Regions from separate parts of the Methylophilus sp. Leaf408 genome, predicted to be linked through region 3. Evidence: predicted binding sites of a transcription regulator. Region 3 holds the regulator's gene; each other region holds the start of a gene.
The links. The regulator sigma-54, encoded in region 3, starts transcription at its own class of promoters, with help from an activator protein. The targets are predictions, from matches to a motif close to TGGCACNNTTCCTGCT.
Positions count from the first base shown of each region.

Region 1: the regulator sigma-54 is predicted to act here: its motif matches at 2,456-2,471, upstream of LPA26_RS09645 (TorF family putative porin).
Region 2: the regulator sigma-54 is predicted to act here: its motif matches at 1,553-1,568, upstream of LPA26_RS09465 (DUF2126 domain-containing protein).
Region 4: the regulator sigma-54 is predicted to act here: its motif matches at 4,049-4,064, upstream of glnA (type I glutamate--ammonia ligase).

Region 1 is NZ_CAKASK010000001.1:2,053,292-2,059,068, reverse strand. Features, by position in the region: gene LPA26_RS09660 (DUF1993 family protein) at 1-482, opposite strand, end outside; gene LPA26_RS09655 (YifB family Mg chelatase-like AAA ATPase) at 494-1,993, opposite strand; gene LPA26_RS09650 (accessory factor UbiK family protein) at 2,039-2,287, opposite strand; gene LPA26_RS09645 (TorF family putative porin) at 2,542-3,513, shown strand; gene glnK (P-II family nitrogen regulator) at 3,590-3,928, shown strand; gene LPA26_RS09635 (ammonium transporter) at 3,944-5,389, shown strand; gene LPA26_RS09630 (peptidase domain-containing ABC transporter) at 5,534-5,777, shown strand, end outside.
Region 2 is NZ_CAKASK010000001.1:2,013,908-2,019,684, reverse strand. Features, by position in the region: gene LPA26_RS09475 (NfeD family protein) at 79-519, shown strand; gene LPA26_RS09470 (SPFH domain-containing protein) at 600-1,439, shown strand; gene LPA26_RS09465 (DUF2126 domain-containing protein) at 1,608-4,895, shown strand; gene LPA26_RS09460 (circularly permuted type 2 ATP-grasp protein) at 5,003-5,777, shown strand, end outside.
Region 3 is NZ_CAKASK010000002.1:477,577-483,353, reverse strand. Features, by position in the region: gene tyrS (tyrosine--tRNA ligase) at 1-227, shown strand, start outside; gene LPA26_RS13230 (RNA polymerase factor sigma-54) at 291-1,838, opposite strand; gene lptB (LPS export ABC transporter ATP-binding protein) at 1,845-2,591, opposite strand; gene lptA (lipopolysaccharide transport periplasmic protein LptA) at 2,603-3,223, opposite strand; gene lptC (LPS export ABC transporter periplasmic protein LptC) at 3,278-3,925, opposite strand; gene LPA26_RS13210 (SIS domain-containing protein) at 3,949-4,950, opposite strand; gene LPA26_RS13205 (cation:proton antiporter) at 5,182-5,777, shown strand, end outside.
Region 4 is NZ_CAKASK010000001.1:2,309,544-2,315,320, forward strand. Features, by position in the region: gene ntrC (nitrogen regulation protein NR(I)) at 1-565, opposite strand, end outside; gene glnL (nitrogen regulation protein NR(II)) at 648-1,742, opposite strand; gene LPA26_RS10795 (DUF4124 domain-containing protein) at 1,865-2,356, opposite strand; gene glnA (type I glutamate--ammonia ligase) at 2,480-3,889, opposite strand; gene LPA26_RS10805 (rhodanese-like domain-containing protein) at 4,243-4,692, shown strand; gene aroE (shikimate dehydrogenase) at 4,742-5,560, shown strand; gene mtgA (monofunctional biosynthetic peptidoglycan transglycosylase) at 5,592-5,777, shown strand, end outside.

The sequences.
Region 1 (5,777 bases), on a different contig from region 3:
TCCGTTTTGCCTAACGGCACGCCGATGTGACGCAAGATGTTGTAAGCCGTGGTGATGTGAAAATAGACATTCGGCATCGCCCATTTCTGCAGGTAATCTAGTCCGGTAAAAGTCAGGTCGATTTTTCGGATTGTCAGCACCACTTCTTTACTCTCTGCGCCTTCTAACTGTGCGGGCTGAATCTTCGATAAAAAATCGATTGTTTTATCGATTCTCGCATACAGCATCTCAAAACTGGTTTCATCGTCTGCATATTGCGGGATTTCGAGGCCGGCCAGCCTGGCGCCAGCACCTTTGCTCATATCACTAACCAGCTGTACTTGCCGCGTCAGCGGATACATATCGATAGAGAGTCGGCTATTGAGTATTACCTGTGGCTCCACTTTTTTCTGCTCGGCATACAGTTCACCTTGCTGCAGGATGTGTTTCAGGTTTTGCAGGTTGCGCACCAACGGCGCGATGCTGACATCATATAAATGCATAGAGAGCGCTTTCAATATTCATAACGTCGATATTGTAACGCTTCAGCGATATGTGTATCACTAATCGTGGGGCTCTCAGCTAAATCTGCAATCGTGCGCGCCAGTTTGAGGATGCGGTGATAACTACGCGCAGACAGCGAGAATTTCTTCATCGCCGCCTGTAGCAACACATGGCTTTTATCATTTAGCTGACAGTGTGCTTCGATTTCAAGTGGTCCAAGCGCGGCATTCGGTTTATTTTGGCGCTGCATCTGCCTCTGCCTTGCCAGCATCACACGCTCCCGTATATTGACGCTGGCTTCGCCCACCTGGCTATGGCTTAACTCTTCCGGTTTGAGCGCAGGGACTTCAATGTTCATATCGATGCGATCCAGCAGCGGGCCGGAAAGCTTGTTTTTGTAACGCGCTATCTGTTCCGGCGTACAGCGGCAGCGCTGGTTATAGTGACCGTAATAGCCGCAAGGGCAGGGGTTCATGGCAGCTAGTAACTGAAACTGTGCCGGGAAGGTGGCTTGCCTGGCAGCGCGTGAAATCGTAATCGTGCCGCTTTCTAGTGGCTCGCGCAGAACCTCCAATACTTTTCTGTCAAACTCAGGCAGTTCATCGAGGAATAACACGCCATGATGGGCAAGACTGATCTCTCCCGGACGCGGCACGCTGCCCCCGCCGACCAGTGCGACTGCTGAGGCAGTATGGTGTGGGGCGCGAAAAGATCGCTGTTTCCAGCTTGAAGCGGGGAATTGGCTATTGAGTGACAAGATGGCCGCGCTCTCCAGCGCTTCCTGTGTAGACATCGCCGGCAAGATACTCATAAACCGGTGCGCCAGCATGCTTTTTCCGGTACCGGGCGGGCCGCTCATTAACAAACTATGTTGCCCGGCGGCCGCCAGCTCCAGCGCCCGCTTGGCGCGCAGTTGCCCTTTCACTTCCCGGTAGTCCGCCAATATGGGTGTTTCGCTGTGAGCCATGGCGGGTTGCTGTGACAACGCCTGTTTTTCAGACAAGTGCGCACATACGGCTAGTAGGCTGTCGGCGGCATAAATCGTTGAGCCTTCGACCAAACTTGCTTCGTATGCACTCTCTTGGGGCAGAATCGCCGCCCGTACATTTTCGGTATCCTGTCGTAATTGATAAGTCATGGCGAGTGCGCCGCGAATCGGACGCAATGCACCCGTAAGGGCCAGCTCGCCGGCAATCACATAACTGGCTAAATGCTTTTTGGGAAGCTGGCCGGAGGCGGCCAGAATGCCTAGAGCGATAGGCAAGTCATAGCGACCACCTTCTTTAGGTAAATCTGCAGGGGCCAGGTTGACGGTTATCCTTCTGGCCGGAAATTCGAATTGCGCGGTCTGGATCGCGGCGCGAACCCGATCCTTGCTCTCTTTGACCTCGGTTTCCGGTAACCCAACTATGGTAAAACTGGGCAAGCCATTAGCTAAATGTACTTCTACGACCACTTCTGGTGCTTCCATCCCGCTTAAAGCGCGACTATATAACACTGCCAGACTCATGCTGCACTCCTGCTTAACGGAATGCTAACAATTGTAAATTATTTTTTACTTTTCTGAGATGTGAGCTTGTTCCAAGGTGCTGATTTTTTCTTCCAGTACTCGTAATTGTTGCTGGGTACGGGCGAGTAAAGCCGACTGGATATCGAATTCATCGCGGGAAACAAGTTCCATTTTGGTGAGCATGCCCTGAATTAGTGCATGAATATTTGTTTCAAGCTCTGAAATTGGGCTTGATTCAATTAATTGTTTGATTTTAAAAGATAATTCTCTGATTCTCTCATTTGAAAATAACATAATTTATTGCTCCTTTTTCTGGAATTCTAGCATGTAAAGCAACAGAAAATCTAAAATTAACGCCTAATTTTTATATAAAAACTATAAAAATCAAATGGTTATAAAAGTATAAGAAATTAAAATTTTAAATAATAACTTAAATATATGATTTTAAACAATTATGTTGATTGGCACATGCTTTGCTTAGTGGTCAATGTTGTTTCATTCTCGTTTACAACAATTCGATCAAGACTTTATAGAGAGAGGACTCATAAATGCGTCAATCTATTTTACTTACAGCAGTATTAGGCACCTTGTCACTCGCACAAGTTTCTTATGCAGCTGAAGCTGAAGAAAAAGCGCCCGCGGCTGTAGAAGCAAAATCTCCATGGGCAGCGACAGCCAACATTGGCTTCGTGTCTGATTACTACGCACGTGGTATTTCACAAAACTGGCACAAACCTTCTGTACAAGGTGGCCTGGATATTACGCATGACAGCGGCTTTTACGTCGGCGCATGGGGTTCTAACGTCACACCAAACACTTTCCCTGATGCAACGGCTGAAGTTGATGTCTACGGTGGTTATAATGGGTCCGTACCTGGCGTTGAAGGTTTAGGCTACAGCGTTGGTTTGATCGGTTACCTGTATCCAGGTGGTTCATGGAAAAAATACAGAAGCTCTGCTGCTCTTGGACCAGATGGTGCAAACACTGTATTAACACCACGTGGTGGCCGCTGGGATACCGCTGAAGTTAACTTTGGTTTGGCTTATGGCTGGTTGAGCACGAAGCTTTCTGTAACATTGACTGACTGGTTTGGTGCTGAGCGCGCAACCGGCTGGGATGGAAGTACAAAAGGCAGTACTTACTTTGAAGTGAACGCAAACTATCCATTGCCATGGTGGGACCTGACACTGGTAGGTCACGTGGGCCAATTGAATGTCAATGGTAAACTGGATACTACGTTTACAAGTGATGGTGGTATCAACGGTCCAAGTACAAGCTTTTCAGGTGCTTCCAGCCCTGATTACACTGACTACAAAATCGGGTTGAGCAAAGCGTTTAAAATCGGTGCCTCTGAAGGCTGGAACGGCGGTATCTACTACGTAGGTGCCAGCAATAGGCAGTACTGGGGTGAAAACGGTTACGGCGGTACAAGCTTTAACGGTAAAGGCGATGCAACTCGTGCCCAAAGTAAAGATTTGAACGAAGGTCGCTTGGTATTTACTCTGACTCGTACGTTCTAAGTGTTGTAAAAACATAAGTGCTGTAAACACATCTGGCGGGCACGGTGCCTGCCAGAGTTAACAACAGGAGAAGCAAATGAAATTTGTGTCCGCAATAATCAAGCCGTTCAAGCTTGATGAAGTGCGTGAAGCTTTGTCCAACATTGGGGTACAAGGCATCACCGTCACTGAAGTAAAGGGGTTTGGACGCCAAAAGGGGCATACCGAGTTGTATCGTGGCGCTGAATATGTCGTGGACTTTTTACCAAAAGTAAAACTCGAAGTAGCCATTAAAGACGATATGCTGGACCAGGTGGTAGATGCCATCGAGAAAGCGGCGGCGACTGGCAAGATTGGCGATGGCAAAGTATTTGTCTTCGATTTGGAACAAGTTTATCGTATCCGCACCGGTGAAACCGGTCCGGATGCGTTATAGGAGAGGGCTTCAGCTATGAAGAAAATTCTTTCTGTATTATCGCTGGTCGCCCTGATGGGTTTGGCAGCAACTCCAGTCACCTATGCTGAAGAAACTGTGACAGAAACTGTTACTGTGACGGAAACAGTGACGCCTGATGCTGCACCTGGAGCCGAAGCGCCAGCAGCAGAAGCCGCACCCGCTGAGGCCGCACCCGCTGAGGCCGCACCCGCTGAGGCCGCACCCGCTGAGGCCGCCGCTGCACCTGCGACACTGGATGTCGGCAATACCGCATTCATGATTATCGCGACTGTGCTGGTGATCCTGATGACGATTCCTGGCCTGGCACTGTTCTATGGTGGTTTGGTACGCCAGAAAAACATGTTGTCAGTATTGATGCAGGTTTTTGTGGTGTTCTCGCTGATCTCTGTGTTGTGGGCGGCTTATGGCTACAGCCTGACATTCACTGAGGGCAATATGATTGTCGGCGGCTTGAGCAAGGCATTTTTGTCTGGCATCACGACTGACAGTTTGTCCGGCACGATCCCTGAATATGTGTTCCTGACCTTCCAGATGATTTTTGCTGCGTTAACACCTGGCTTGATCGTCGGTGGTTTTGCTGAGCGCATCAAGTTCTCTGCCGTGCTGCTATTTACTGCTTTATGGGTGACATTTGCTTATATCCCAATCGCGCATATGGTGTGGGGTGGTGGTTACCTTGCTGAATTGGGTGCCAAAGACTTTGCCGGTGGTACTGTCGTACATATCAACGCTGGTGTGGCTGCATTAGTTGGCGCATTGATGTTAGGCAAGCGTATCGGTTACGGTAAAGAAGCGATGCCTCCGCACAACCTGGTGATGACCATGATTGGTGCTTCATTGCTGTGGGTGGGTTGGTTCGGCTTTAACGTAGGTAGCGAATTGGCTGCAGATGCGACTGCCGGTATGGTATTGATTAATACCCAATTGGCAACAGCTGCAGCGGTCATCGGCTGGATCTTTGCTGAGTGGCTGTTCAGAGGCAAGCCAAGCATGTTGGGTGCTGCTTCAGGTGCGGTTGCTGGCCTGGTAGCAATTACACCGGCATGTGGTTTCATCGGCCCTATGGGTTCTATCATCCTCGGTTTCACTGCCAGCTTCGTAAGCTTGTGGGGCGTGACTAAACTGAAAGGCGCATTGGGTTACGACGATTCACTGGATGTATTCGGTGTGCACGGCCTGGCTGGTATCTGGGGCGCGGTAGGGACTGGCGTACTGATGGCGCCTGGCCTGGGTGGTGTAGGCTATGCTGAAGGCGTAACCATGGGCGGTCAAGTAACTACTCAAATCATCGCTGTAGTCGTAACGCTGATCTGGACTGGTGTTGTAAGCGTGATTCTGTATAAAGTGGTTGATGTCGTAGTGGGTCTGCGTGTTAGTGAAGAGTACGAGCGCGAAGGCCTGGATACAACTGAGCACGGTGAGCGTGCGTACAGCCTCTAATATAGTGATAGATCGCAGTAATTAATTTCGAACCTGGATTGCAGGCAAGATAGGAAAAACGGCTCTTCTTGAGCCGTTTTTTTTGGAACTTAATCCATACTGTCACACACCAATGCAGTGGGCCTGAATTACAATAACTTTATTATGGCAAAAGCACAGTCCGAATTAACACCTCTTCAACGAGTTTCCCAGTTAATCAGTTTTGAAAAACAGGATATCCTGTTATTGGTTTACCTGACCATGGGCTATGGCCTGTTGGGCATCGCGACCCCTGTCGCGGTGCAAACCATGGTCAATCTGGTGACCATGGGTGGCGTATTGCAACCGCTCTACGTCGTCGGGTTTATCCTATTCTGCCTGCTCGGTCTTTCCGGCGCCATCTACGTCA
Region 2 (5,777 bases), on a different contig from region 3:
TCATATCTGCAATCAGCAGAGAATGCTACTATGTAAAATTAATCTTCAACATTGGTGGATTCAGTGGGAGTATTTGGCATGGATATCATGTGGGTTTGGTTTGGTCTGGGCCTGATTTTACTGTGTCTGGAAATGCTATCCGGCACTTTGTATCTGCTTTGGCCCGGGATGGCGGCGTTGGTGATGGGATTGGTTTCCTGGTCGTTGCCGGCATTCAGTACGGCATGGCAAATAGTGGTGTATGCCATTTTTTCCGTATTAGCAGTGCTTATCTGGCGCAAACGTGAAAAAAGCAATCCAACGCCGCGTGTAGGGCAAGCGCAAGGTGAGGAAATTGGTCGCCAGGGTGTGATTATTGCCACAGTAAGTCCGGCGCAGCCAGGCAAAATTCGTTTTAGCCAGGGCGTGATGGGTAGCAAGGAGTGGACAGCGGTTGCTGATGTGGAGATTGCCATCAATCAACCTGCCAGCATCATCACGGTGGAAGGCAATAGCTTACGCGTTGCACCGCTGGCCTAAAACTTCTAGGCTAATTAATCGATCATTCATCGGGATGCGCAATTCAGCAGCCCATCAGTATATTAAACAGAGGAGTTCACATGGAAATCAGCATTATCTTATTGATACTGGCAATTATCGCCATTGTTAAAGGCGTGCGCATCGTCCCGCAGGGCGAAGAGTGGGTGGTTGAGCGCCTGGGTAAGTTTGCCGGCATCATCAGCCCGGGATTGCATGTGATCAACCCGATTTTAAGCAGGGTCAGTTATAAAGTCACGACCAAAGACATCATTCTGGATATTCCTCAGCAGGAAGTGATTACCCGGGATAATGCGGTCATCCTTGCCAATGCAGTGGCATTTATGAAGGTGTCCAATATCGAACGCGCTGTCTATGGTATTGAGAACTTCAGGGAAGCTATGCGTAATATGGTGCAGACAAATCTGCGATCAATTATCGGTGGCATGGATTTGAATCACGCGCTGACTTCGCGTGACCGCATTAAAGCCGAATTGAAACAAGCCATTGCTGACGAAGCACTTGATTGGGGCTTAACAGTAAAAAGTGTGGAAATTCAGGATATCAAGCCATCAGCAAACATGCAGGATGCCATGGAGCGCCAGGCTGCTGCAGAGCGTGAGCGTGTAGCGGTTGTGACTGAAGCGGAAGGTGCCAAGCAATCACTGATTTTAAATGCTGAAGCGCGTCTGGAAGGTGCACGTAAAGATGCCGAGGCGCAACTAGTGGCAGCTAATGCCTCTGCCGAGGCGATTAAACTCATTGCGCAGGCCGTGAAAGAAAATGACACATCAGCGACTTTCTTGCTGGGTGACCGGTATATTCAATCGCTGCAAAAACTCGCTGAATCGCATAATAGCAAGCTGGTGCTAATACCGGGTGATGTGGTCGGTGCCGTTAAAAATCTGATAGGCGGAAAGTAAGCTGTCATGTGACTGATTGGCCATGATTTGAGATGGCCAATCAGTCACTTTGAAACGTTTTCCTGAGTTTATTATCTTGTGATACAGCTACACATGCTTTAAACCTGAGCAGCTGGCATATTTCATGCATCCCACTGCTTAAAACAATCATTTCCAAGAGGGGTCGCAGTGGCAATTCGCGTGGCGTTACATCACCGCACCAGCTATACCTTTGACCGCCTGGTCAATCTTTCTCCTCACGAAGTCCGCCTGAAGCCAGCCGCGCATGCGCGTACCCCGGTGCTGGCTTATTCGCTGACGGTCACGCCCGAGAAGCATTTTATCAACTGGCAGCAAGACCCATACGGTAATTATATTGCACGCTGCGTATTCCCTGAAATGGTGCGCGAACTCGACTTTACGGTCGATTTGGTGGCGGATATGACGGTCATCAACCCGTTTGATTTTTTTGTTGAAAAATATGCCGAGCAATATCCATTTAATTACACCGAACAGCAGGCGTTTGAACTGACAGCGTATTTGCAGCCCGATAACGTTGGTTCTCTACTGCAAAGCTGGATAGAAAAAATACGCAGCCAGGTCATCAAGCCGGGTATGGGCATCGTCGATTTCCTGATGAGTGTGAACCAGTGCCTGCAAGGCGATATCGGTTATACGGTACGTCTGGAACCCGGTATCCAAAGGCCGGAAGAAACCCTGCAAAAGTTGACAGGATCTTGCCGCGATACTGCCTGGTTGCTGGTGCAGATTATGCGGCATCTGGGCCTGGCCGCCCGCTTTGTTTCCGGCTACCTGATCCAGCTTAAAGCCGATGTTGAGGCGCTGGATGGCCCAAGTGGCACCGACCAGGATTTTACTGACCTGCATGCGTGGACCGAGGTATTTATTCCCGGCGCTGGCTGGGTCGGGCTGGACCCCACCTCAGGCCTGATGGCGGGAGAAGGGCATATTCCATTAGCGTGTACCGCTTTACCTTCATCCGCCGCGCCAGTAGTGGGGTTCACCGATATGGCGGAAGTCACTTTCAAACATGAAATGACGGTGACACGCATCCACGAAGACCCGCGCGTGACCAAGCCTTACACTGAAAAAGACTGGCAGGCCATCGTCGGGCTGGGCGACCAGGTTGATGAGCAACTGATGGCCATGGATGTACGCCTCACACATGGTGGCGAGCCGACCTTTGTTTCTATTGATGATATGGATGGCGCACAATGGAATACATTGGCGCTCGGTGACCATAAACGCACTTTGGCGGGTGAGCTGGCGTTGCGCCTGAAATCACATGTAGCGCCCAAAGGGTTCCTGCATTATGGCCAGGGCAAATGGTATCCGGGTGAAGCTTTACCACGTTGGGCGATTAATATTTACTGGCGTCCCGATGGCAAACCTGCCTGGCACGATGCCAGCCTGTTTTCCGCCGAAGGCGCGGATGACGGCTACACGCATTTACAGGCACAGGCATTTACCAATCACCTGGCTGATATGCTTGGTTTCCCGCAGGCCTGTGTGATACCGGCGTATGAAGATGCCGTCGCACTTACCCTGCAAGAGCAGCAATTACCTGACAACGTGGATCCGCTTAAAGCGGATCTGAAAGATAGTGCCGAACGTCAACGCCTGGCCCGGTTACTCAACCAGGGTCTCGGTTCTGTGGTCGGCTTTATCATGCCACTCAAGCCAGTCGAGCAGCAAAAGGCAGGAGAGTGGCTGACCAGTAAATGGCCATTACGGCGTGAGCATTTGTATCTGCTGGGCGGCGATTCCCCCATGGGTTTGCGCCTGCCCTTAGCCTCATTACCCTGGCAATTGCCTGCTGACATCGAGCCTGACTTTCCGCTCGATCCCTTTGCGGAAACCTCTGCCTTGGGTGAATCGCGTGCACCCATCGTGCGCGCAAAACATAAAACAGTTCAGCCCACGGCGCGCGAGGTCATACACACGGCATTATGTGTGCAAGTGCGCAAGGGCAGGTTGTATGTGTTTATGCCGCCGGTCACCCGGCTTGAAGATTACCTCGATTTGCTCAGCGCGATTGAGCAGACTGCCAGCGATTTAAAACTCAAATTGTGGTTAGAGGGTTATCCGCCACCAAGAGACAGCCGCCTTAAATTATTGAGTGTGACGCCAGATCCGGGCGTGATTGAAGTCAATATTCATCCAGCCAAAAACTGGCGCGAACTCGTAGCCAATGTGACTATGCTCTATGAAGAAGCACGCCTCTGCCGCCTGGGGACTGAAAAATTTATGCTGGATGGGCGTCATACCGGCACCGGTGGTGGTAATCATGTCACATTAGGGGGAGAAACTGCAGCGGACAGCCCCTTGTTACGTCGTCCGGACGTGCTGCGCAGCCTGATTACTTACTGGCAACATCATCCGGCACTGTCTTACCTGTTTTCAGGCACATTTATTGGCCCTACCAGCCAGGCGCCACGCGTGGATGAGGCGCGCGATGACAACCTGTATGAGCTGGCGATCGCTTTTCAGCAAATGGAGAAAGTGGTGCCGGCCGGTAAAGAGAGCAAGCAGCCATGGCTGGTAGATAGATTGCTACGTCACTTGCTGGTCGACCTGACCGGCAATACACACCGGGCGGAATTCTCTATAGATAAATTATACTCACCAGATGGCCCAACCGGACGGCTGGGGCTGGTGGAGTTTCGCGCGTTTGAGATGCCGCCGCACTCAAGGATGAGTTTGCTGCAAAGCCTGCTCATTCGTGCGCTGGTGGCACGTTTCTGGAAAACACCCTACACCGGGAAACTGGTGCATTGGGGCACCGAGTTGCATGACCGCTGGATGTTACCGCAATTTATCGCCCAGGATATGGCCGATATCGTCAATGAGCTGCGTCAAGAAGGTTATGCGTTTGAGCAACGATGGTTTGATCCATTTATCGAGTTCCGCTTTCCACGTTATGGTACGGTCGCTTATCACGGAATTGAAATGGAATTGCGGCAGGCGATTGAGCCATGGAACGTACTGGGCGAAGAGGTCTCGGCAGGCGCCACCGCGCGCTATGTGGATTCATCGGTTGAACGTATGCAATTACGTGTTCGCGGTCTCACTGAAGGGCGCTATACAGTGACTTGCAATGGGCGGCCACTGCCTTTGCAATCCACCGGCGTGGCAGGCGAGTATGTTGCCGGTGTAAGGTTCCGTGCCTGGCATCCATGGTCTGCTTTGCATCCGACCATTGATGTGCAGGCACCGCTGGTGTTTGACCTGGTAGATACCTGGAACAGTCAGTCACTCGGCGGTTGCACTTATCATGTCGCGCATCCAGGTGGGCGTAATTACGATACTTTCCCGGTGAATGCGAATGAAGCTGAGGCGCGCCGGTTTGCCCGCTTCTGGGCGCATGGGCATACGCCTGGCAAAGTGGAAGTTGTAAAAGAACCACCGAATCCGCGTTTTCCGTTTACACTGGATTTGCGCTGGCAGGCGGTTTAGGTAGCCGTAGCCAGATTGCGATTTGTGATGAACCTACTATCAGGATCATGTTCTCTATGGTTAATGTGCTCACTTTATTCGAAAGCTTCTGTATTTAGATAGCCAGCATGCAAACAGTGCTAAACCAACTGTATTTTTCTGATCGCTACAACGAACTGTTGGATAGCAATGGCCAGTTGCGTCCGCATTGGCAGGCGCTGTCGGCACAGCTAGAGTCTGAAGCACCGACGGTGATGCGTCAGCGGCTGGAAGCGGTGCAGCGCCAGATACGCGACAATGGTGTCACCTATAACGTCTATGCCGATACGCATGGCCTGCAGAGGCCATGGGACCTGGATGTACTGCCCCTGATTATTGCGCAGGATGAATGGCAGCACATTGCCGCTTCAGTTGCGCAACGCGCTACCTTGCTGAATAAAGTATTGCTGGATGTCTATGGAGAGCAACGCCTGCTGCAAAGCGGCCAGCTGCCGCCGGCACTGGTGTATGGGCACAGTGGCTTTTTACCTTCGTGCGTCGGTGCGCCACATTACGACAATATCGCCCTGCATAGTTATGCGGTGGATATTGCCCGCGCACCCAACGGCCAATGGTGGGTCATGACTGACCGCACGCAAGCGCCAACTGGCGCCGGTTATGCGCTTGAAAACCGCACCATTATTTCCAGTGCTTTTCCCGAATTATTCCGTGACCTGAATATCGAGCGCCTGAGTGGTTTTTTTGCCAGCATGCGCGACAGCCTGGCGCATTGGGGCCACCGCGTCGCCGAAAACCAGGCGCTGACAGTACCTGACATGGCGCCATTGGGTGCCGGTGAGCCACCATTGGTGGTGATCCTGACCCCTGGCCCTTATAACGAAACTTACCATGAGCAATCCTTCC
Region 3 (5,777 bases):
ATGTGCCGGAAGTGGAAGTGGCCATTGAAGGCGAGAGTATTGGTATCAGCCAGTTACTGAAACTGGCTGGCCTGGTAGAAAGCACCAGTGAAGCGATGCGTGCTATTCAACAAGGTGGCGTGAAACTGGATAGCGTAAAAGTGGAAGACAAAAATCAGCAATTGGAAAAAGGCGTGGTGGTGGCCCAAGTTGGCAAACGCAAGTTCGCCAAAATAACCATTAAGTAATAACTGCTTGAAAGTAAAAGGCCGCTTTTTAGCGGCTTTTTTCTGGAAGATAGAGATTACGTTTTAAAGTGACTTACGCAAATTGGCGGGTGGAATGCTCAATGATTCACGATATTTGGCAATGGTCCGGCGCGCTACCACAATGCCCTGTTGGGCCAGGGTGTCGGTAATCTGATTATCTGATAATGGTTTTTTGACGTTTTCTTCTGCAACCATTTGTTTGATCAGTGCGCGGATCGCCGTCGCCGAGCAGGAGCCGCCAGCATCTGTGGCAACCGAGCTGCCGAAGAAGTATTTCAGTTCATAAACACCACGTGGTGTGAGCATATACTTATGCGTAGTCACCCTGGAAATGGTGCTTTCGTGCAATTCGAGTTCTTCAGCAATCTCACGTAATACCAGCGGGCGCATGGCAATGTCACCGTGCTCAAAAAAGTTGCGCTGCCTATCCACAATTGCTTGCGATACGCGCAATATGGTCGAGAAGCGTTGCTGGATATTCTTGATCATCCATTTGGCTTCCTGCATCTGGCTTTGCAGATACTGGCCGGAACTCTCACGATTACGTTTAAGGATGTCGGCATACATCTGGTTGATGCGCAATTTAGGGATCACGCCGTCATTCAGGGTTGCCACCCAGATGCCTTTGATTTTTTTGACCACCACATCATGCTGGATAAAATGATCGTGGCTGAAATTGGAAAATTCGCTACCCGGCCTCGGGTTTTGCTGGCGGATTAGTTGTTGCGCGCCTTTGAGTGAGGCTTCATCGCAACTCAATTGTTTGCGCAGCTTCACAAAATCTTTATTGGCAAGTAGTGCCAGGTGATCTTTGACCAGCGCGATGGCGGTTTTCAGGTAGGGCGTATCCGCAGGCAAGGCATTAAGTTGCAATAACAGGCACTCACGCAAATCGCGTGCGCCTATGCCGATCGGGTCGAGATTCTGGATCAGCTTGAGTGCGGTTTCCAGTTCGAGCAAGTCAACCTCAAGTTCCAGCGGCAGGTTTTCAACAACCTCCTGCAGATCCTGTTCGAGATAGCCGTCATCATTAATGCTGTCGAGCAGCAGTTTAACCAGGCTCATATCGCGGTGTGATAAATGCGCCAGCTGAATCTGGTCTATGAGGTGCTCACGCAAGCTGATGCTGCTGGCATCCTGGCGGGAGAAATCGCCGTCTTCATCGTCATTATTGTTGCGGCCTGCCTCGTCCCAATTGCTGGTACTGCCAAATTCGCCATAATCATCTTCAAATTCCGGCGGTGTGAATTCTTCATTAAGGTTGGGTAATTCGCCTTCATTACCGCTAAGGTCATCCCGTAATTCTTCACGCAAAGTATCGGCTGGCGAAGAGATATCCTGCTGAATGGCTACGTCAAATGAACTGGCATCTTCCACTTCAGCCTGAGCCTGCAACGGTGCATCGGGCGTGTTATCTTCAAACTCGCCTTCTTCATTGTCAGCCATTTCCAGTAAAGGATTTTCCTGCAAGATGGCTTCCAGCTCCTGGTTAAGTTCCAGCGTCGACAATTGCAACAGACGGATAGACTGCTGCAACTGTGGCGTAAGAGCCAGGTTTTGCGACATGCGTAATTGCAGGTTTTGCTTCATAACAAATTACAGCCTAAAGTTTTTGCCCAGATATACTTCACGTACACCTTCGTTCTGGATGATTTCATCCGGCGTACCCGCGGCAAAGATGGCGCCTTCATTCACGATATAAGCGCGGTCGCATATATCCAGCGTTTCACGCACGTTATGATCTGTGATTAAAATGCCTATATTCTGGCTGCTGAGGTAACGGATAATTTTCTGGATCTCGATCACCGCAATCGGGTCAATCCCGGCAAATGGCTCATCCAGCAGAATAAATTTCGGGTCAGTTGCCAGGCAACGCGCGATTTCAACCCGGCGGCGCTCACCCCCTGACAAACTGACAGCCTGGCTATTGCGGATATGTTGGATATGTAGCTGATCCAGCAATGATTCCAGTTTGGCTTCACGTTGTTCAGAGGTATAAGGACGGGTTTCCAGTATCGACAGAATATTATCGGTCACAGACATCTTGCGAAAAATGGAGGCTTCCTGCGGCAGGTAGGCCAGACCCATACGCGCACGCTCATGCATGGGGGCGTGGCTAACATCGGTGCCATCCAGGGTGATACGGCCGTCATCCAATGCCACCAGGCCAACAATCATGTAGAAGCTAGTGGTTTTGCCTGCACCATTCGGACCCAGTAATCCGATCACTTCACCACTATGCAAATCAAGCGTGGTGTTTCTGACGACGGTACGGCCCTGATAGGTTTTTTTTAAATGGCTGACGCACAAATGGCTGTTGTCTGGAGAAACGGTTGTTTGCATATTGCCAGTCTTTACTGTGATTCTTTCTTGGATCCGTTTTCAGGTGCATCGGGTACCGGTTCAGTCCTTAATTGCAACGAGCGATTCATCCGTAACCCTTGTTGGGTATTAGATTTGTTATCTAACACTGGTGGGGTTGTTTTGTTTTTTGGCTGTATGGTAGCTTTCACGCGGCTGTTGGCGGTGCCATTCGGGTTTGCTTTAGTGCCACCGATCACTTCTGCATATTCGGCATTGGCGTCATAACTGATGTAATCACCCGTCACTACGTCTTCTCCACGTTTGACCCAGGCATTGGTATACAGTTGCACTTTATCCATGCGGGCATTGTATTCAATGCGCTGACCACTGCCTTGCATCCACTCATTTTTGCCGGTGCGTTTCTGTTTGAACGTGGTTGGCGTGCTAGGAGTGCCGGTACAAGTGCTATGCTGGAAGCCATCCTGGTCTTCACGTACTATCATCTTGTCGGCCTTGATTTGCAAAGTACCTTGGTTCAGGATCACATTACCGGTATAGACGCTGATTTTTTTCGCATCGTTGACGCTGACGGTATCGGCTTCCAGTTCTATCGGCTGGTCACGATCTGACTCCTCAGCCCAACCGGTAGCTGAGCATAGCGTGCCCAGCATCAGGCAGGTAACATAAAATAATTGCGTGCGCGTTTTCAACTCATCTCTCCAGAATCATCGACTCTTAGTACTTGTATTTTTGCTGGTGCCGCTTTTAGCTGGCTTGACCACAGCCTTTGTGGGTGCTGCATCGGGCGCTCGCTCATAATGAACATGCACCCGGTTAAATAATTGCATGGTTTCCGATTTTTTATCAAAACGCATACCGGTACCGGTAATCACTGTCGCCGGTTTCTGATGGATGGTAACGGGCAAATCGGTATAAGCAATATCCGTATCCGGCTCTACGAATAACTTCTCGGTAAGCATTTGCATTTCACCTTTTTCAGCGGTGGCCTGGCGAATCACTTTGACCTGTTTGTCAAACTCCACCAGTTTACCATTGCCGGATATTTTGCCGCGCTGACCGTGAATCTGTGTGTATGGCGACTCTTGTCCAAACTGGGTAAAACGCGGCCTGTCCAGTTCAGTGTGGTCACTATCCGGGTAGTGGCGCATCTGCGCAGCAGCCAGCACATATTTTGTTTTTCCAGTCGCATCGGTGCGCGTGCTTACAAAGTTATACAGCATGTAATCGGGCGCATGACGGCTCAGACCAGTCACGCGCGCCGCTTGCTCTTGCACTGTTTGGTTAATCCAAAAAGTCAGCAGCGCCAAAAACAGCATCAAACCAATCGGCAGCAGAATCGGATATTTAAGCATGCGTAAAATCTCTACCTGTCTGCCTAAACGACTTTCGCCTTGAGCAAGTCATGCATATTAAATGCGCCTACCAGTTGCTGTTGTTCGTTCACAGCCAGGAAACCATTGATTCTGTACTGCTCCATCAAACTGACGGCTTCAACGGCCATTTGCCGAGCGCCCAGCAATCTGGGCTGCTTGCTCATCACATTTAAAATAGGCGCCTGGTGATCCGTGAGTCCCTGTACGAACAGGCGTCTTAGGTCGCCATCGGTAAATATACCGGTCGGTTTTTGTTCAGCATTCACAATGGCAGTAAACCCCATGCCTTTGCTGGTGATTTCCTGGATTGCCTGCTGTACAGTGGCTTTTTCACTGATACTTGGAATAGCATCGCCAGTGCGCATCACATCTTTAATCCTGACCAGTAATCGGCGGCCAAGACTACCTCCAGGGTGCGAACGGGCGAAGTCTTCGGCAGTAAATTCGCGCAAGTCAAGCACGCATAACGCCAGTGCATCGCCCAAAGCCAGTGCCGCGGTGGTGCTCGCGGTCGGTGCCAGGCCTAGCGGGCAGGCTTCATGGCCAACTGCAGCACTTAAATGTACTTCCGATTCACGTGATAAGGTTGAATCTTGGGTGCCGGTAATGCTGAGAATACGGGCGCCAATGCGACGGATAGCAGGCAGAATATTGATGATTTCATCACTCTCGCCCGAGTTGGAAAGCGCAATGACCACATCTTCTGCGGTAATCATGCCGAGGTCACCATGGCTGGCTTCAGCCGCATGCATAAAAAATGCTGGGGTCCCTGTGCTGGCGAGTGTAGCTGCAATTTTGCCGCCGATGTGGCCGGATTTTCCCATGCCGGTGACAACAATACGGCCGCGGCAGTCAAGAATCATATGGACCGCAGCTTCGAACTCAGCGCCCAGGCGTCCGGCCAGCTGGCGGATCTCATCTGCTTCGTGCAATAACACATTGCGCGCTTTTTCTACGATGCCAGAACTTTCAGCAAGTTTGACACCTGATTTTGCTATACTCATGGTCACTAAGTATAGCAAGTGACAGCCCCGGCAAGAAAGCGAATCTAGGCTTTTTTACCGTTTTTTTAATATCAGGCACATTTTTTGCATTGAACAAAAGTTTTGTGGCGGCATAATTAAGCTGACATAATCCGGTTTTATAATAAATTAACGACCACAAGCGGCGTATTCTCTGTATATCGGCAATGTGGTCTAAATCAGTGGTTTTAATTAGTTGCTTAGAATTTTTGCATGTTTGACTCCCTAATCCATTTACTTTTATTGCTCACCAGTTCGGTATTTGCCGTCGGTTTGTTCCGCATATTGGGACTGCCGGCAATACTGGCTTACTTTATGATCGGCATCGTCCTCGGTCCGCACACATTGGGCCTGCTTGAGGATGAAGAAACCGGTCGCCAGGTAGCTGAATTCGGCATTGTGTTCCTGATGTTTAGCATAGGCCTGGAATTCAGCCTGCCCAAGCTATATGCCATGCGTAAAACCCTGTTTGGTCTGGGTGGGGGGCAAGTGATTCTCACGCTGGTTGTCAGCCTGTTGCTAGGCAAAATGGCCGGGTTAAGCCTGACTACTGCTTTTATTATCGGCGCAGCGTTGACCATGTCATCTACCGCCATCGTTTCAAAAATTCTGATGGAACGCGTAGACCTCAGCTCACGTCATGGACGTTTGAGTATCGGGGTATTGTTATTCCAGGATCTGGCAGTGATTCCAATTCTGGTGCTGATTCAAACATTGGGTGCGCACAGTAATAACTGGCTGGATGTGCTTGGCCTGACATTGTTGAAATCTTCAGTCCTGCTATTCCTGTTATTCAAATTTGGTAAGAA
Region 4 (5,777 bases), on a different contig from region 3:
ACGGCTTATCGGCGCGTGGGCTATGTCTGTGCAAAGCGCTGGCGACCAGTTCTTTACCGCTACCGGATTCGCCATTAATCAGTACTGTCGAATGTGAGCGGCTCAAACGGCCTATGGCACGAAAGACTTCCTGCATGGCAGGCGCCTGCCCGATAATCTCAGGTGTAGGCTCATCATCTTCAACTTTTTCCACGGCCTGGCGCATGCTTTCATCAACCGCGCGTTTGATAATTTCAATTGCCTGGTCAACGTCGAAAGGCTTTGCCAGATACTCAAAGGCACCGCCCTGGAAAGCTGCAACTGCGCTCTCCAGGTCTGAATACGCCGTCATGATAATGACCGGTATTTCAGGGTAGCGTTGTTTAACCTCTGATAAAAAGTCCAGCCCTGAACCATTCGGCATACGGATGTCGCTGACGATCACCTGGGGCTGTTCACGGTTAAGGGCGTTGAGTGCTTCAGCAGGTGATGAAAAGGTTTTAAATTCAAAATCGGTGCGGGCTAACGCTTTTTCAAATACCCAGCGGATTGATTTGTCGTCATCTAAGATCCAGATTGGCTTCATGGTATTTCTCTTTAGAATTGCTGTTTGATTAATATTAGTTCGAGTTAAATGCCGAAAGAGACTTCACGCAAAGACCTCATGGTTATGATTTAAATAACGTGCTTTCAATAGGCAATAGAATATGGAAAATAGTTTTTCCCGGCTGTGAATCACAATCGATCATGCCATGGTGTTGGGTAATAAAGGTTTGTGCCAAGGCTAATCCCAAACCGGTTCCCCCTTCCCTGCCAGATACCAGCGGGTAAAAAATACGTTCTTTGATATCAGCGGGAATGCCGGGACCATTATCAATAATTTCCAGATGAATACCGACCCGGTAACGCTTTCGCGCCAGAGTAATTTGACGTTCTGCACGCGTGCGGAACGTAATGCTGGCATCTTTTGTGTGGTTTTGCTGCATCGCTTGCGCCGCATTACGTGCAATGTTTAGTACGGCCTGAATCAGCTTCTCGCGGTCGCCAATCAGTTCGGGCAAGCTGGTGTCGTAGTCGCGGATCACTCTAATATTGTTGGGAGATTCCGCCAGCAGTAGGCTACGTACGCGCTCAAGCACTTCATGGATATTGGTTGGCTCGTATTTGGGCACACGATGCGGCACCAATAAGCGATCCATCAGGCTATGCAGACGGTCAGCTTCTTTAATGATGACCTGGGTATATTCTTTCAGGCTGGGTTGCGGCAATTCAAATTCAAGTAATTGCGCTGCGCCACGCAGGCCGCCTAAAGGGTTACGGATTTCATGTGCCAGGTTGCGTAGCAGTTCGGAATTGGCCTGTTGCTGAATCAACATGCGTTCTTCCCTTGCGATGCGTAACTGCTGATCCATTTGTACAAATTCCAGAATCAGCATGTCTTCAGACGTCTGGTTAATACTGGTTGAAATCGGCGTTACGGTGCAAGTGACTGCAGTGGTATGTCCACGCTGTGTAGTTAAAGTGAACTCGTGTTCGCGGAAAGGTCCTTGCGTTTGAATGGCATTGGTAACTGCCATTTGCAGGATTTCGCAATTCACAAATACATCGTGGATATGCAGGCCTTGAATTTGGTTGGCACTGAAGGCGAATAAAATCTCTGCGCTTGAATTGGCATAGGTTACTTCGAGCTGGTTATTCAGCAGTATCACCGCAGTGGCAATATGCTCTAGCCCGTTAAACCCATTCGGAGAAATTTGAACCATATCCTCAGCTTTTAATGATCAGCTTGTTAAAGTAAGTGATGACGCCCTGTTTTAAAGCAAAAGCTAAGCCAATTCTATATGATTTATTTCATTCCAAATTAAAAACTCCCAAAATGGTGCATTTAGTGCGTAAGCTCTTTATTCAGCAAGTCAACATTGCGTTGATGAGCCTGGATTTCAGCCTCAATAATGCGTAATTTTTCTTCGTACTTAGCCACATTCCTAAAGGTTTTTCCGTTCGCGGCTCTGTACACTTCCGGGATGTTTTTTTGCTCTTCATAAAGCTGCATTGCGTTCTCAAGTGCTTGTTTTTCTTGATCTAATTCCGTCATTAAAATTTCACGACGTTTAGCATCGCGTTGAGCCTGCACCTGATTATCCACTTTAGGAAAGTTGCTAGGGGTAGGTGTTTTGGCAGTAGACTTCTTTTGGGGTGTAACCTCAGGAGGTGCAGTCTCTTTTGGTCCGCTAATCACTAACTCAGGCTTCTGTTTTCCTTCAGGCTTGATATTGGTATAGGTGGTTACGCCATTGCTGTCAGTAAATTTGTAAATATCAGCGAAACTGGCGTGAGCTGCCAACAAGGTGGTGATAAAGTAAAAAAGTCTTTTCATGGCAATAGTTTAGAGTAGATTGTATAGCTTATCAACGTAGCTGAAATTCGAATGGTTGACGCTAGAGAGAACCATAAAAAACAGGGCAGCCGAAGCTGCCCTGTTTTGGTGCGCATCTTGCGATTAGCAGGAGTAGTACAGACCAAACTCAACAGGATGTGGTGTTTGACGTAACTTGGTCACTTCTTCCATTTTCAATGCAATGTAAGAATCAATCCAGTCATCAGAGAAAACGCCACCACGGGTCAAGAACTCGCGGTCTTTATCCAGATACTCAAGCGCTTGTTCAAGTGATGAACATACGGTTGGTATCAATGCATCTTCTTCTGGTGGCAGATGGTACAAGTCTTTAGTCGCTGGTTCACCTGGGTGAATCTTGTTCTGAACGCCATCAAGGCCCGCCATTAACAAGGCTGAAAAAGCCAGGTATGGGTTGGCAATCGGGTCTGGGAAACGCGCTTCAACACGGCGAGCTTTATCAGAATGTACGAATGGAATACGGATCGCTGCAGAACGGTTTTTAGCTGAGTAAGCCAGTTTTACCGGGGCTTCGTAATGCGGCACCAGGCGTTTATATGAGTTAGTACCTGGGTTAGTGATCGCATTCAATGCGCGAGCATGTTTGATAATGCCGCCGATGTAGTACAGGGCGAAATCGCTCAAACCGGCATAGCCATTGCCTGCAAACAGGTTTTTGCCATCTTTCCATACGGATTGGTGCACGTGCATACCAGAGCCGTTATCGCCAAACATTGGTTTAGGCATAAAGGTTGCTGTTTTACCGTAAGCATGCGCTGTGTTGGTAACCACGTATTTCAGGATTTGCGTCCAGTCAGCACGTTGTGTCAATGTTGCAAACTTGGTACCAATTTCACATTGGCCGGCAGTTGCTACTTCATGATGGTGCACTTCAACTGGCACGCCCAGCTCTTCCAGGGTCAATACCATGGCAGAGCGGATGTCATGCAATGAGTCGACTGGTGGTACTGGGAAGTAACCGCCCTTAACGCCCGGGCGGTGGCCTGTGTTGCCGCCTTCGAATTTTTCACCTGATGACCAGGCTGCTTCTTCAGAATTGATTTTAACGAAGCTACCACCCATGGTGGCGTCCCATTGTACGCTGTCAAAGATAAAGAATTCTGGCTCAGGACCAAAATAGGCTGTGTCGCCCAGGCCGCTTGATTTCAAGTAAGCTTCAGCGCGTTTGGCCAGGCTACGTGGGTCACGGTCATAACCTTTACCATCGGTAGGGTCTACAACATCACAGGTCAGCACTAATGTTGGCTCGTCAAAAAACGGGTCAACGAATGCTGTGCTTGCATCAGGCATCAGTTGCATATCAGAAGCTTGAATGCCTTTCCATCCGGCGATGGAGGAACCGTCAAATGCATGGCCTTCTGTAAATTTATCTTCGTCGAAGTGAGAAACCGGCACGGTTACGTGCTGCTCTTTACCTCTGGTGTCGGTAAAACGGAAATCGACAAATTTGATGTCGTTTTCTGCAACCAATTTCATTACGTTTGCAACGGACATTACATTCTCCTCAATGATCAAGGTCTAAAACCGGTTTTTAAGTTGTACACGCAAAAAACGGGACATGTTGCGGATGTCCCGAAACGTGGGCAAATACTCATAATGGATTTGGAATTCTGCTTAACACTGAATCCCGCTAAATCTTTAGAGTGTAATATTAGCAGGAAGCATGCCACCCAAAAATATGCATTTTACGTGGTTTACAGGTAACCTGCATAAAATAGTAAAAACCGTTAGCACCATTTGTGTGCATTGCAACAAATTGAGCACAAAAGTGGTGCATTAGAGAAAGCTCTGGCTTTAAAGGTATACTCTTCACTTTAGTAAATATGATCAAAACTAAAGGTGGTACCGTGAGTAATTTGGATGATATTTTAAGTAACGGCAATACGCGAGGAAAGCAAAGTAGCCTGTCTTACGCAGGTGCGTTAACCCCACAAGAAACATATACATTGATTGATCAAGGCAATGGCGTCGTGCTGGTGGATGTAAGATCGCGTGCAGAACTCGAATTGGTTGGCCGTGTGCCGCTAGCTAAACATATTGAGTGGGCTTCTTACCCGGGGATGGTGCCAAACCCTGATTTTGCAGCTCAGTTGCAAACACAAGTAGACAAAAATAGTACCGTTATTTTTATGTGTCGTACTGGTGGACGTAGCCATAACGCTGCGCTATTGGCACAGCAGTTGGGATATGGCAATGCATACAATATGCTGGAAGGGTTTGAAGGCGAAGCTAACGAATTCAAGCAGCGCACACTGATAAACGGCTGGAAACACGCAGGTTTACCGTGGAATAACTAATTAAATAGCGTATAAGCCAAATCAATCGACCTCATCAAATCTTTAACGTATGTCCACCGAAAAATTCGCAGTGATTGGGCATCCAATCGAGCATAGCAAATCGCCTTTAATACATCAGGCTTTTGCCAGCCAATTCGGTAAATCCATTAGTTACGAAAAGCTGCTGTCACCGCTGGATGGATTTTCCGAAACAGTGAGCCGCCTACTTTCAGAAGGTTACCGCGGTGCCAATATCACTGTGCCGTTCAAGTTTGAGGCATTTGAAGCCAGTCATGTACTTTCAGACCGGGCAACCTCTGCCGGCGCAGTGAATACTTTAAGTTTTAAACACGAGCAAATCATAGGCGATAATACCGATGGCTGTGGTTTAGTAAACGATATTCTCAGGCACTGGCGCCGCAATATTGAGGGGCAAAAGATTTTGCTGCTAGGCGCTGGCGGCGCGGCTCAAGGGGTGATATTGCCGTTATTGGTGCAGAAGCCGGCGCTATTGACTGTGGCTAATCGCAGCCTGGATAAAGCACACATGATGGTGCAGCGATTTGAAGCTGTTGCGCAATCGAATCAGGTAAAGTTGGCAGTGCAAACATTTAATGATTTAGCTGAAAATTATGACATTGTGATCAACGCGACTTCGGCCGGTTTGCAGGCAGAGGCATTGCCACTAAAGGATACGATTTTCGCGCATCACACCTTGGCTTATGACATGATGTATGGCCGGGAAACACCTTTTATGCAGCAAGCCCGCGCAGCTAAAGCACAAGTCTCTGATGGCCTGGGTATGCTGGTAGAGCAAGCCGCCGAAGCCTTTTATATCTGGCATGGCTTACGTCCGGATACTGCACCCGTGATTCAATCATTCAGATAATCCTGACTAGTTAAAAATAAACGTTAACGCCATGAAGCAAACCCTCAAACTGTTTTTCGGCATTCTGTTGTTATGGGTACTGCTTTATCAAATATGGGTACTCGCACATATATTGTGGTGGGTTGATCATAATCCTGAATCAACGGCCTTTATGGAAGCGAGGTTAGAGGCCATGCAGGAAGCCAAACCTGAAGCCCGGCTGCAACAAAAATGGGTG